2 regions of the Methylobacterium aquaticum genome follow, and region 2 is predicted to be linked to the other one. Evidence: predicted binding sites of a transcription regulator. Region 2 holds the regulator's gene; the other holds the start of a gene.
What was found. The regulator PhoB, encoded in region 2, activates phosphate uptake and scavenging genes when phosphate is short. The targets are predictions, from matches to a motif close to TGTCATNNANCTGTCAT.
Positions count from the first base shown of each region.

Region 1: ugpB (sn-glycerol-3-phosphate ABC transporter substrate-binding protein UgpB) is a predicted target of PhoB. The motif match lies at 2,160-2,176, and genes of this name have one in related genera.

Region 1 covers NZ_CP043627.1:1,654,022-1,659,538, forward strand. The annotation lists gene F1D61_RS07310 (hypothetical protein) at 1-211, opposite strand, end outside; gene F1D61_RS07315 (DUF6496 domain-containing protein) at 382-732, shown strand; gene F1D61_RS07320 (hypothetical protein) at 770-970, shown strand; gene F1D61_RS07325 (cold-shock protein) at 1,213-1,425, shown strand; gene F1D61_RS07330 (AsnC family transcriptional regulator) at 1,610-1,834, shown strand; gene ugpB (sn-glycerol-3-phosphate ABC transporter substrate-binding protein UgpB) at 2,221-3,540, shown strand; gene ugpA (sn-glycerol-3-phosphate ABC transporter permease UgpA) at 3,545-4,429, shown strand; gene F1D61_RS07345 (SURF1 family protein) at 4,754-5,476, opposite strand; gene cyoD (cytochrome o ubiquinol oxidase subunit IV) at 5,497-5,517, opposite strand, start outside.
Region 2 covers NZ_CP043627.1:1,513,136-1,518,652, reverse strand. The annotation lists gene pstB (phosphate ABC transporter ATP-binding protein PstB) at 1-618, shown strand, start outside; gene phoU (phosphate signaling complex protein PhoU) at 700-1,419, shown strand; gene phoB (phosphate regulon transcriptional regulator PhoB) at 1,497-2,198, shown strand; gene F1D61_RS06675 (acyl-CoA synthetase) at 2,646-4,277, opposite strand; gene F1D61_RS06670 (propionyl-CoA synthetase) at 4,434-5,517, shown strand, end outside.

The DNA.
Region 1 (5,517 bases), 140 kb from region 2:
GCGAGGTCACGTCCAGCAGCGCCGCGTCCTCGTCGCCGAGATCGTCCGCCTCGGCCTCGTCCGGTTCGTGCATCACCGTGAGGAGCTGGCCCACCGCGCGCACGAGGGCGCGGGCCGCGCTCGCATCCATGATGACCGCGGTGGCCTGGTCGTCCTTCTGGAACGAGAGTTGGATGTTGGAACCTTCGAGGGAAACCGAGATACCCGCCATGGAGCGTCCGACACTGTACGATGTCGTCGGTATATGGGAGCAATCCGCCGGACGCGACAGGGGAATTCCACGCAGGCCCGGGCTGCGCGACCCGAAACGCCTCAAGCCCGTCGACGTTGATCCCCCGTGAACGGGGCGCCCGGGCGCCCGCGAGCGAGAGGGACGACGCCATGGCCTCCCCCAAGTCCACCCACAGGACCACTCACAAGACCACGGACGCCCAGAAGGGCACGATCGCCCGGGTGATGCACGAGTTCAAGGAGGGCGAACTGGAGCGCAGCGACGGCGAGCCGGTGACCGACCGGCGCCAGGCCATCGCTATCGCGTTGCGCGAGGCCGGCGCCTCCAACCAGGAGAGCCCGTCCGAGAACCGGACGAATTTCCGCCGCACCCGCGCCAAGGAGCGCGACACGCGGTCCCATGCGACCCGCGCCGCCCTCTACGACGAGGCGAAGCGCCGCGACATCAAGGGCCGCTCGCGCATGAGCCGGGACGAACTGGAGCGGGCCCTCAACCGTTGAGCGGGCCCATCGACAGAGAATCCCGGAAGGAAGCCCCATGAGCTCGAAGCAGCCGAAGACCACGACGCCGACCGATGCCGACCTGAAGGGAAATCCCGGAATCGGTACCTCGAAGGGCATGACCGGCGGCGATCCCCAGGACCTCGCCGGCGCCAACACCGACGAGGGCGACGTGGCCAACGACACCACGCCCGAGGGCGGGATCGACCCCAACCAGCGCGGGCGCAGCCATCCCTGATCGCACCCCCTGACCGCATGCCGCGCAACGATCGGGACACCCTGCCTTGTTCCGGACAGAGTGAGATCCTAAATAGGGATCAGCGGCAACGGGCGGGTGGCTCCGGGCGATCGAGCCCCGCATGGGCTCCATGGGCCCCGCGAAGACGAGCCACCTCCCGAAATACTTGGCGCCGTCGCGCCGCGTTGCCCTCGCTGTCGAGGGTGGCCCGCTGCGACTTCTAACGAGACGAGGACGACCGCGTGAATACTGGTACTGTCAAGTGGTTCAACGACCAGAAGGGCTTCGGCTTCATCCAGCCGGATGATGGCGGCAAGGACGTTTTCGTCCACATCTCCGCGGTGGAGCGGGCTGGCCTGCGCGGCCTCGTCGAGGGCCAGAAGGTCTCCTACGAGCTGCAGGCCGACCGGCGCGACAGCTCGAAGATGTCGGCCGTGAACCTGCAGGTCGCCTAAGGGCGCCTCTCGGCCCGGGTTTACGTGATCTTAACGATAATCCCGTTAAGGTTACGGAACCTCGGCCGTACTGGAGCGTTATGAGTCCGCGGACTCGTCGCATGCTCCGCTGGCGGCCACATGGCCGCCTGCCACGCACAGTCGCTCCCCCGCGGAGCGCCGCAAAGATAGAAGAAAAGACATCATGTTGTTTGAATTTACCCGGCGCGACGGCGCGCCTTCCGCCTTCAATGGCTCTACCTTCCACGTCGACCAGATCAGCCGTTTCGGCGAGGGCAAGAACCCGATCGACGTGAGTCACCTGATCGACAAGAGCTACGGCTACCACTCCTCCCGCGAGCTGCGCTGGCACCTCGCCGAGCGCTTCGGCCTGACGCCGAACGCCGTGGCCGTGCGCGAAGCCCATTAAGGGTTAGCCGGTCGTCTCAAGACCGCCGTCACCGTACGAGGCGGGCCGCGCGCGAGCGCGGACCCGCCTTTGTCATGTCTGCGGCCGATGGCAGCCGGGAACCACGTTCCGCCCCGTGCGACGATGCATGACAGGATCGGCCACGCAGCGCCCCGGCCCGTCGCGCTCACGACCTCGTCATGAGGTGGTCGGGAGGACGGCTCCGGCGACGTCGCGGTCCTCGCGAACGCCCCTTGTCCCCCGGTCGCGGCTGTGCTTAGCCAGCTACTAACAAGCGCCCCGCCGCCGTAGGACGGTGCGGGCCGCGGTCACCCCCGGCGGGCCCTGTCGTCGGAGTGTCACGCGGGCCCCGCATGAGGGGCCGCACACGAGGAGACGACACCCCGATGGCCCCCACCACGACCATCCGCATCGCGCTCGCGGGCTTAGGCCTGGCGCTCGCCGCCACCCCGGCGCTCGCCGTCACCGAGCTGCAATGGTGGCACGCGATGACGGGCGCCAACAACGACGCCGTCAACCGCCTCGCCGACGAGTTCAACGCGAGCCAGGGCGACTACAAGGTCGTGCCGACCTACAAGGGCAATTACGGCGAGACGCTGAATGCCGGCATCGCCGCCTTCCGCGCCGGCACCGCACCGCACATCATGCAGGTGTTCGAGGTCGGCACCGCCACGATGATGTCGGCCAAGGGCGCGATCAAGCCGGTCTACCAGCTGATGAAGGATGCCGGCGAGCCGTTCGACCCGAACGCCTACCTGCCGGCGATCACCGGCTACTACTCGACGACCAAGGGCGAGATGCTCTCGTTCCCGTTCAACTCGTCGTCGATGGTGATGTGGGTCAACACCGACGCGCTGAAGTCGATCGGCCTCTCGGAGCCGCCGAAGACCTGGCCGGACCTGTTCGCCGCGGCCAAGAAGCTGACGCAGAACGGCTTCCCGAATTGCGGCTTCTCGACCACCTGGGTCACCTGGCTCAACATCGAGCAGCTCTCGGCCTGGCACAACGTCCCCGTCGCCACCAAGGCCAACGGCATGGACGGCCTCGACACCACGCTCGAGATCAACGGGCCGCTCCAGGTCAAGCACCTCGGCAACCTGGCCGAGGCGCAGAAGGACAAGACCTTCGATTACTCCGGCCGCTACGACAGCGGCTTCGGCCGCTTCACCGCCGGCGAATGCCCGATCATGTTCGGCTCGTCCGGCTCCTACGGCAACGTCAAGGGCGCGGCCAAGTTCGCCTGGGCCTCGGCGCCGATGCCCTACTATCCCGACATGCCGGGCGCGCCGCAGAACAGCATCATCGGCGGCGCCTCCTTGTGGGTGATGGGCGGCAAGAAGCCCGACGAGTACAAGGGCGTGGCGAAGTTCTTCGCCTTCCTGTCCGACACCGACCGGCAGGCCAAGCTCCACCAGACCACCGGCTACATGCCGATCACCAAGGCGGCCTACGAGAAGTCGAAGGCGGACGGCTTCTACGCCAAGAACCCGGCGCTCGAGACGCCGATCAAGGAGCTGACCAACAAGCCGCCGACCGAGAATTCCCGCGGCCTGCGTCTCGGCAACCTGCCGCAGATGCGCGACCTGTGGGCCGAGGAGATCGAGGCGACACTGGCCGGCAAGAAGACCGCCAAGCAGGCCCTCGACGAGGCGGCGACCCGCGGCAACGCGATGCTGCGCCAGTTCGAGAAGCAGGCCGGACGGTAATACCATGGGACCCGAACGCATCACCTTCGGAGGCCGGCTGCTGCCGGCGGCGCTGATCGCGCCGCAGCTCCTCATCGTCGGCCTGTTCTTCTACTGGCCGGCCGTGCAGGCGGTCTGGCAGTCGTTCCAGATGCAGGACGCGTTCGGGCTCTCGACGGAGTTCGTCTGGTTCGACAATTACCGGGCCCTGTTCGCGGACCCGGCCTATTACCAGGCCCTCGTCACCACGCTGGTCTTCGCCGCGGCGGTGGCGGGGCTGTCCTTGAGCTTCGCGCTGCTGCTCGCCGTGATGGCCGACCGGGAGATCCGGGGCTCCGGGATCTACCGCACCCTCTTGATCTGGCCCTATGCCGTGGCGCCCGCCGTGGCGGGCGTGCTGTTCGGCTTCCTGTTCCAGCCCGGCCTCGGGCTGATCGCCCGCGGCCTCAACGGGATCGGCATCCCGTGGAACCCGCTGCTCGACGGGAACCACGCCATGATCCTGGTGGTGATGGCGGCGGCCTGGAAGCAGGTCTCGTATAATTTCCTGTTCTTCCTCGCCGGCCTCCAGGCGATCCCCGGCAGCGTGATTGAGGCGGCGGCGATCGACGGCGCGGGTCCTGCGCGGCGGTTCTGGACCATCGTCTTCCCGCTGCTCTCGCCGACCACGTTCTTCCTGATGGTCGTCAACGTCGTCTACGCCTTCTGCGAGACGTTCGGCGTCATCGACGTGCTCACCCATGGCGGCCCGGGCCGGGCGACCCAGACCCTCGTCTACAAGGTCTACCAGGACGGCCGCATCGGCGCCGATCTCGGCGGCTCGGCGGCGCAGTCGGTGGTGCTGATGGCGATCGTGATCGGGCTGACGGCGATCCAGTTCCGGTATGTCGAGAAGCGGGTGGCGTATTGAGGGGGTGAAGGGGGGCCTCCAATTCACGCTCCCGAGCCGAAGCCCTGCCCGCATCGCACTCCCCCGACACCCCTCGAGCAGGTACACGGCAGGACCGTTCACGTGCGGCTCCCGGCTCTTCCCCACACGCGACCTCATCCTGAGGTGCGAACGAAGTGAGCCTCGAAGGAGGGCTCCAGGTCGCAGCGAGGCATCTGGAGCCCTCCTTCGAGGTCAGTCGATCTTTGATCGACTAACACCTCAGGATGAGGTCGCGGGTCGGAAAGAACTGGAGTTGAAGACAGCGCCGGCCTGTCTCGTGGGTCGTGAGATGAAAGCAATCTCTCACCCCATCCCCGGCTCCCGCAGCAGCCGGTACACGGCATAGCCCGACAACAGGGCGAGCCCGAACCAGGTCAGCGCATAGACCAAGTGGCTGTTGTGGAACGCCACCACGGTGAGCCCGCCCACCGGCCGGCCCGGCCCGTTGCCGGAGGCATCCGCGTCGATGAAGTAGGGCGCCACCGGGCCCAAGTTCCGCGCCGCCGCGATCGCCGCGACATCGCGCGAATACCAGCGGTCATGGGCCGGATCGTTGCTGCGCAGGAAGCCGCCGCCGGGCTCAGGCAGGCGCAGGAGGCCCGTCACCGTCACGCTCCCCTCCCCGGCCGAGCCCTGCCAGTCGGGAGGCACGAAGCCGCGATTGATCAGGATCGTGTCGCCGGATGCGGTGACGAGGGGCACGAGGAGCCAGGAGCCGGCGCCCTTCTCGGTCACCGCCATCGTGCGGATTGCCCGGTCGGGCAGGAAGCGGCCGGTCGCCGTGACGCGGCGATACTTGTCGGCCTCGCGAGAAATCCTGGGCCAGTCGGCCCGGTCGGGCGCCGGGACGGGGGCCGCGGCGAGCCGCGCCTCGACCCGGGCGATGAGGTCGAGCTTCCAGGCCCGGCGCTCGACCTGCCAGATGCCGAGGGCGAGGAACAGGACCGTCGCCAGGAGCGAGAGCCCGAGCAGGAGGAGGCGCTTGGGCCTTGAGGAGGACCGGGGCGCAACCGCCCCGGCCGGCATCGGACGATCGTCGGGCACCGTCACGGCATGGTGCGCATGTC
Region 2 (5,517 bases):
CTGCGCACCTTCAACCGGATCTACAGCCTGTACCCGGAGCAGCGCGCGGAAGGCGAGATCCTGCTCGACGGCCGCAACATCCTCGACCCGTCGATCGACCTCAACGAGCTGCGCGCCCGGGTCGGCATGGTGTTCCAGAAGCCGACCCCGTTCCCGATGTCGATCTACGACAACATCGCGTTCGGCATCCGGCTCTACGAGCGCCTCGGCAAGGCCGATCTCGACATCCGCGTCGAGGAGGCCCTGCGCCGGGCCGCCCTGTGGGACGAGGTGAAGGACAAGCTCAAGCAGTCCGGCATGGGCCTGTCGGGCGGCCAGCAGCAGCGCCTGTGCATCGCCCGCACGGTGGCGCAGCGCCCGGAGGTGATCCTGTTCGACGAGCCGACCTCGGCCCTCGACCCGATCTCGACCGGCCGCATCGAGGAACTGATCGAGCAGCTGCGCTCCGAGTTCACCATCGCCATCGTCACCCACAACATGCAGCAGGCGGCGCGCATCTCGCAGTTCACCGCCTTCATGTATCTCGGCGAGCTGGTCGAGTTCGGGCCAACCAACCGGCTGTTCATGAACCCGTCGAAGCGCCAGACCCAGGACTACATCACCGGCCGGTTCGGCTGAGGTCCAAAGTCGTCATTGCGTCGGTCCGGCTGCCGGACCGGCGCACGTCGTAGGCCCCACCTCTTCCGCGGGGAGTCTCCCATGTCGAGCCACATCGTCACCTCCTACGATCAGGAGCTGCAGAACCTGCGGCGCAGCATCGCCGAGATGGGCGGCATCGCCGAGAAGATGGTGGCCGATTCCGGCCAGGCGCTCCTGCGCCGCGATTCCGCCCTCGCCCAGGCGGTGATCGCCACCGACCAGCGCCTCGACGGGCTGCAGCGCGAGATCGAGGAGAAGGCCATCCTCCTCATCGCCCGCCGCCAGCCGATGGCGATCGACCTGCGCGAGACGATCTCGGCGATCCGCGTCTCCGGCGACCTCGAGCGCATCGGCGATCTGGCCAAGAACGTCGCCAAGCGCGTCGTCGCCATCGCCGACCAGGTCCAGCTCCAGAAGATCGTCGTCGGCGTGGAGCACATGAACGAGCTGGTCCAGGGCCAGCTCAAGGACGTGCTCGACGCCTACGCCACCCAGGACACCGTCGCGGCCCTCGACGTCTGGGCCCGGGACGGCGGCATCGACGCGCTCTACACCTCGCTGTTCCGCGAGCTCCTGACCTACATGATGGAGGATCCGCGCAACATCACGTTCTGCACGCATCTCCTGTTCTGCGCCAAGAACGTCGAGCGCATCGGCGACCACACCACCAACATCGCCGAGACCATCCACTACCTCGCCACCGGCGAAACCCTGTCGACCGAGCGTCCGAAGAACGACCATTCGAGCTTCGCCACCCTCGACACCCCGCCCGCGGCCTGAGGATCGACGCCCGTCCGGGCCCTCAAGGCCCGGCGGGCGCCTTCGGCCCCGCCTGAAGTGCCCCCCGAAGTGCCCCGATGAGTACCCGCATCCTGATCGTCGAGGACGAGGAGGCCCTCACCCTCCTCCTGCGCTACAACCTCGAGGCCGAGGGCTTCGAGGTCGACGCCGTCGCCCGGGGCGACGAGGCGGATATCCGCCTGCGCGAGCAGATCCCCGACCTCGTCATCCTGGACTGGATGATGCCGGGCCTGTCCGGCATCGAATTGTGCCGGCGCATCCGCGCCCGCCGCGAGACCGAGCGGCTGCCGGTCATCATGCTGACGGCGCGGGGCGAGGAGGGCGACAGGGTGCGGGGGCTCGCCACCGGCGCCGACGACTACATCGTCAAGCCGTTCTCGGTGCCGGAACTGCTGGCCCGGGTGCGGGCGCTGCTGCGGCGGGCCAAGCCCGCCCACGTCGCCGACCTGCTCGTCGCCGGCGACATCGAGCTCGACCGGGTCAGCCACCGCGTCCGCCGCGACGGCCGCGAGCTGCATCTCGGCCCGACCGAGTTCAAGCTGCTCGAATTCCTGATGCAGAGCCCCGGCCGGGTCTTCTCCCGCGAGCAGCTGCTCGACGGCGTCTGGGGCCACGACGTCTACATCGACGAGCGCACCGTCGACGTGCATATCGGCCGCCTGCGCAAGGCGATCAACCGCGGCCGCGACAGCGACCCGATCCGCACCGTGCGGGGTTCCGGATATTCGTTCGACGAGATGTTCGCGCTGGAGCCGTGACGGGCCTTCAGGTGACTGACTGGTCTCCACGGATTTCAAACCCTCCGCGTCATTCCGGGGCCGCGATAGCGGAGCCCGGAATCCAGAACCGCGGATGGTTCAGAGCCTGTTTGATTGACTCAAGCATTTACTCCCACACACAACCTCATCCTGAGGTGTCAGTCGATTGAAATCGACTGACCTCGAAGGAGGGCTCCAGGGATCGCGAGGACATCTGGAGCCCTCCTTCGAGGCTCCTTTCAGTCGCACCTCAGGATGAGGTCGCGAGAGGGATGGAAAAGGTCGTTACAGCCGAATTTCGCAAGTCAAACAGGCTCTCAGACAATGGCGGGTCGCGTTCCGCCTTATCCTTCACCATCCGAGTTTCTGGATTACGGGCTCCGCTGTCGCGGCCCCGGAATGACCCTGTGGGTTTGAGGCCTGCGGAAAAGCCAACCGATCAAGCGCTCACAACGCCTTCGCCATCTCCCGCAGGACGAATTTCTGCACCTTGCCGGTGGAGGTCTTCGGCAGTTCGGTGAAGACCACGTGCCTGGGCACCTTGAAGCCGGCGAGCGACTGGCGGCACCAGCCGATCAGCTCCTCGGCCGAGACCATCTCGGAACCCTTCAATTCGACGAAGGCGCACGGCGTCTCGCCCCATTTCTCGTCGGGCTTGGCGACCACGGCGGCGGCGGCCACCGCCGGGTGCTTGAACAGGGCCTCCTCGACCTCGATCGACGAGATGTTCTCGCCCCCTGAGATGATGATGTCCTTCGAGCGATCCTTGAGCTGGATGTAGCCGTCCGGGTGCTTCACCCCGAGATCGCCCGAATGGAACCAGCCGCCCTTGAACGCGGCCTCGGTGGCCGCCGGGTTCTTGAGGTAGCCGCGCATCACCACGTTGCCGCGGAACATCACCTCGCCGAGCGTCTCGCCGTCGGCGGGCACCGGCTGCATCGTCTCCGGATCGAGCACGTCGAGGGCCTCGAGCGGCGGGTAGCGTACGCCCTGGCGCGCCTTGCGCGCGGCCTGCTCGTCCTTGCCCAGGGCGTTCCAGTCGGCATGCCACTCGTTCACCACCGCCGGGCCGTAGGTCTCGGTCAGCCCGTAGACGTGGGTCACGTCGAACCCCGCCTCCGCCATGCCGGCGAGCACCGCTTCCGGCGGCGGCGCCGCCGCGGTGAGGAACGAGACGCGGTTGGGCAAGTCCCGCCGCTCGGCCTCCGGGGCGTTGATCAGGAGCGACATCACGATCGGCGCGCCGCACAGATGCGTCACGCCGTGATCCGCGATGGCGTCGTACATCGCTTTCGCCCGCACCTGGCGCAGGCAGACATGGGTGCCGGCCACCACCGACAGGGTCCAGGGGAAGCACCAGCCGTTGCAGTGGAACATCGGCAGGGTCCACAGATAGACCGGGTGCCGGCCGAGATGGCCCGCCACCACGTTGCCGACGGCGAGCAGCGAGGCGCCGCGATGGTGGTAGACCACGCCCTTCGGGTCGCCGGTGGTGCCCGACGTGTAGTTGAGGGTGATCGCGTCCCACTCGTCGCCCGGCATCGCCCAGGCATGAGCGGGGTCGCCTTCGCCGAGAAGATCCTCGTACTCGATCGCGCCGAGGCGTTCGCCCGGGCCGTCGTATTCCGGGTCGTCGTAGTCGATCACCAGGGGCTTGACCCCGGCCTGCGCCAGCGCCGGGCCCATGATGCGGGCGAATTCCCGGTCGGTGATCACCACCTTGGCCTCGCCGTGGTCGAGGCAGAAGGCGATGATCGCGGCATCCAGCCGGGTGTTGAGGGTGTTGAGCACCGCGCCGGCCATCGGCACCCCGTAATGGCACTCGATCATCGCCGGGGTGTTGGCGAGCATCACCGCCACCGTGTCGCCCCGCCCGATGCCGCGGGCGCTCAAGGCCGAGGCGAGGCGCCGGGAGCGGGCATAGAGGTCGCGGTAGCTGCGCCGCAGCGTCCCGTGGATCACCGCCGTATGGTCGGGAAACACCGTCGCCGCCCGCTCCAGGAAGGTGAGCGGCGTGAGCGGCTGGTGGTTGGCCGGGTTCCGGTCGAGGCCGGTATCGTAGATCGTCGCGCCGGTCATGGGTCGTCCTGCTCGCTGCGGCGCCAGAGTACCCGCCGCGGCCGGGCGATCAATCCGCCCGGCATCCTTACGAAAGTTCGACTTCCGGCGGGGACGGGGCCTATCCTATCTGGGTGGTGAGGCCGCCCCGTGAGACGAGCGGCAGGAGGAGACGCCATGGCGAGCCCGAGCCGCTACCCGGAAACCTACGCCGCCTGGCAGCGCGACCCGGAGGCCTTCTGGGCGCGAGCCGCCGAGGCGATCGACTGGGTGAGACCCGCCGCCCGCGTCTTCGACCCCGAGGCGGGGGTCTACGGCCGCTGGTTTCCCGGCGCGGAGGTCAATGCCTGCCACAACGCCGTCGACCGCCACGTCGCGGCAGGGCGGGGCGAGCAGGCGGCGATCCTGTACGAGTCCCCCGTCACCGGCACCAAGAGCCGGTTCACCTATGCCGAGCTTCTCGACGAGGTCGCGGCGCTCGCCGCCGTGCTCCAGGATCTCGGCGTCGGGCGCGGCGACCGGGTGGTGCTCTACATGCCGATGGTGCCCGAGGCACTGTTCGGCATGCTGGCCTGCGCCCGCATCGGTGCGGTGCATTCGGTGGTGTTCGGGGGCTTCGCCGCCCGGGAACTCGCCGCCCGGATCGAGGATGCCGCGCCCAAGGTGGTGCTCGCCGCCTCCTGCGGCATCGAGCCGAGTCGGGTCGTCGCCTACAAGCCGCTCCTCGACGAGGCCTGCCGGCTCTCGTCGCACAAGCCCGACGCCTGCCTGATCCTCCAGCGGCCGCAAGGCGTTGCCGCGATGGAGGCGGGGCGCGACCGCGACTGGGCGCAAGTCCTGGCGGAGGCGAAGGCGGCCGGCCGCCGCGCGCCCTGCATCCCCGTCGCCGCCACCGATCCGCTCTACGTGCTCTACACGTCCGGCACCACCGGCAAGCCGAAGGGCGTGGTGCGCGACACCGGCGGCTATCTCGTCGCCCTCGCCTGGTCGATGCCGAACCTCTACGGCGTCGCCCCCGGCGAGACCTATTGGTGCGCCTCCGATGTCGGCTGGGTGGTCGGCCATTCCTACATCGTCTACGGGCCGCTGCTGCATGGCTGCACCACGGTGCTCTACGAGGGCAAGCCGGTCGGCACGCCGGATGCCGGCGCGTTCTGGCGCGTCATCGCCGAGACCGGCGCGGTCGCCCTGTTCACGGCGCCGACGGCGCTCCGGGCGGTGAAGAAGGAGGACCCGGAGGCCCGGCTGATGCAGGGCCACG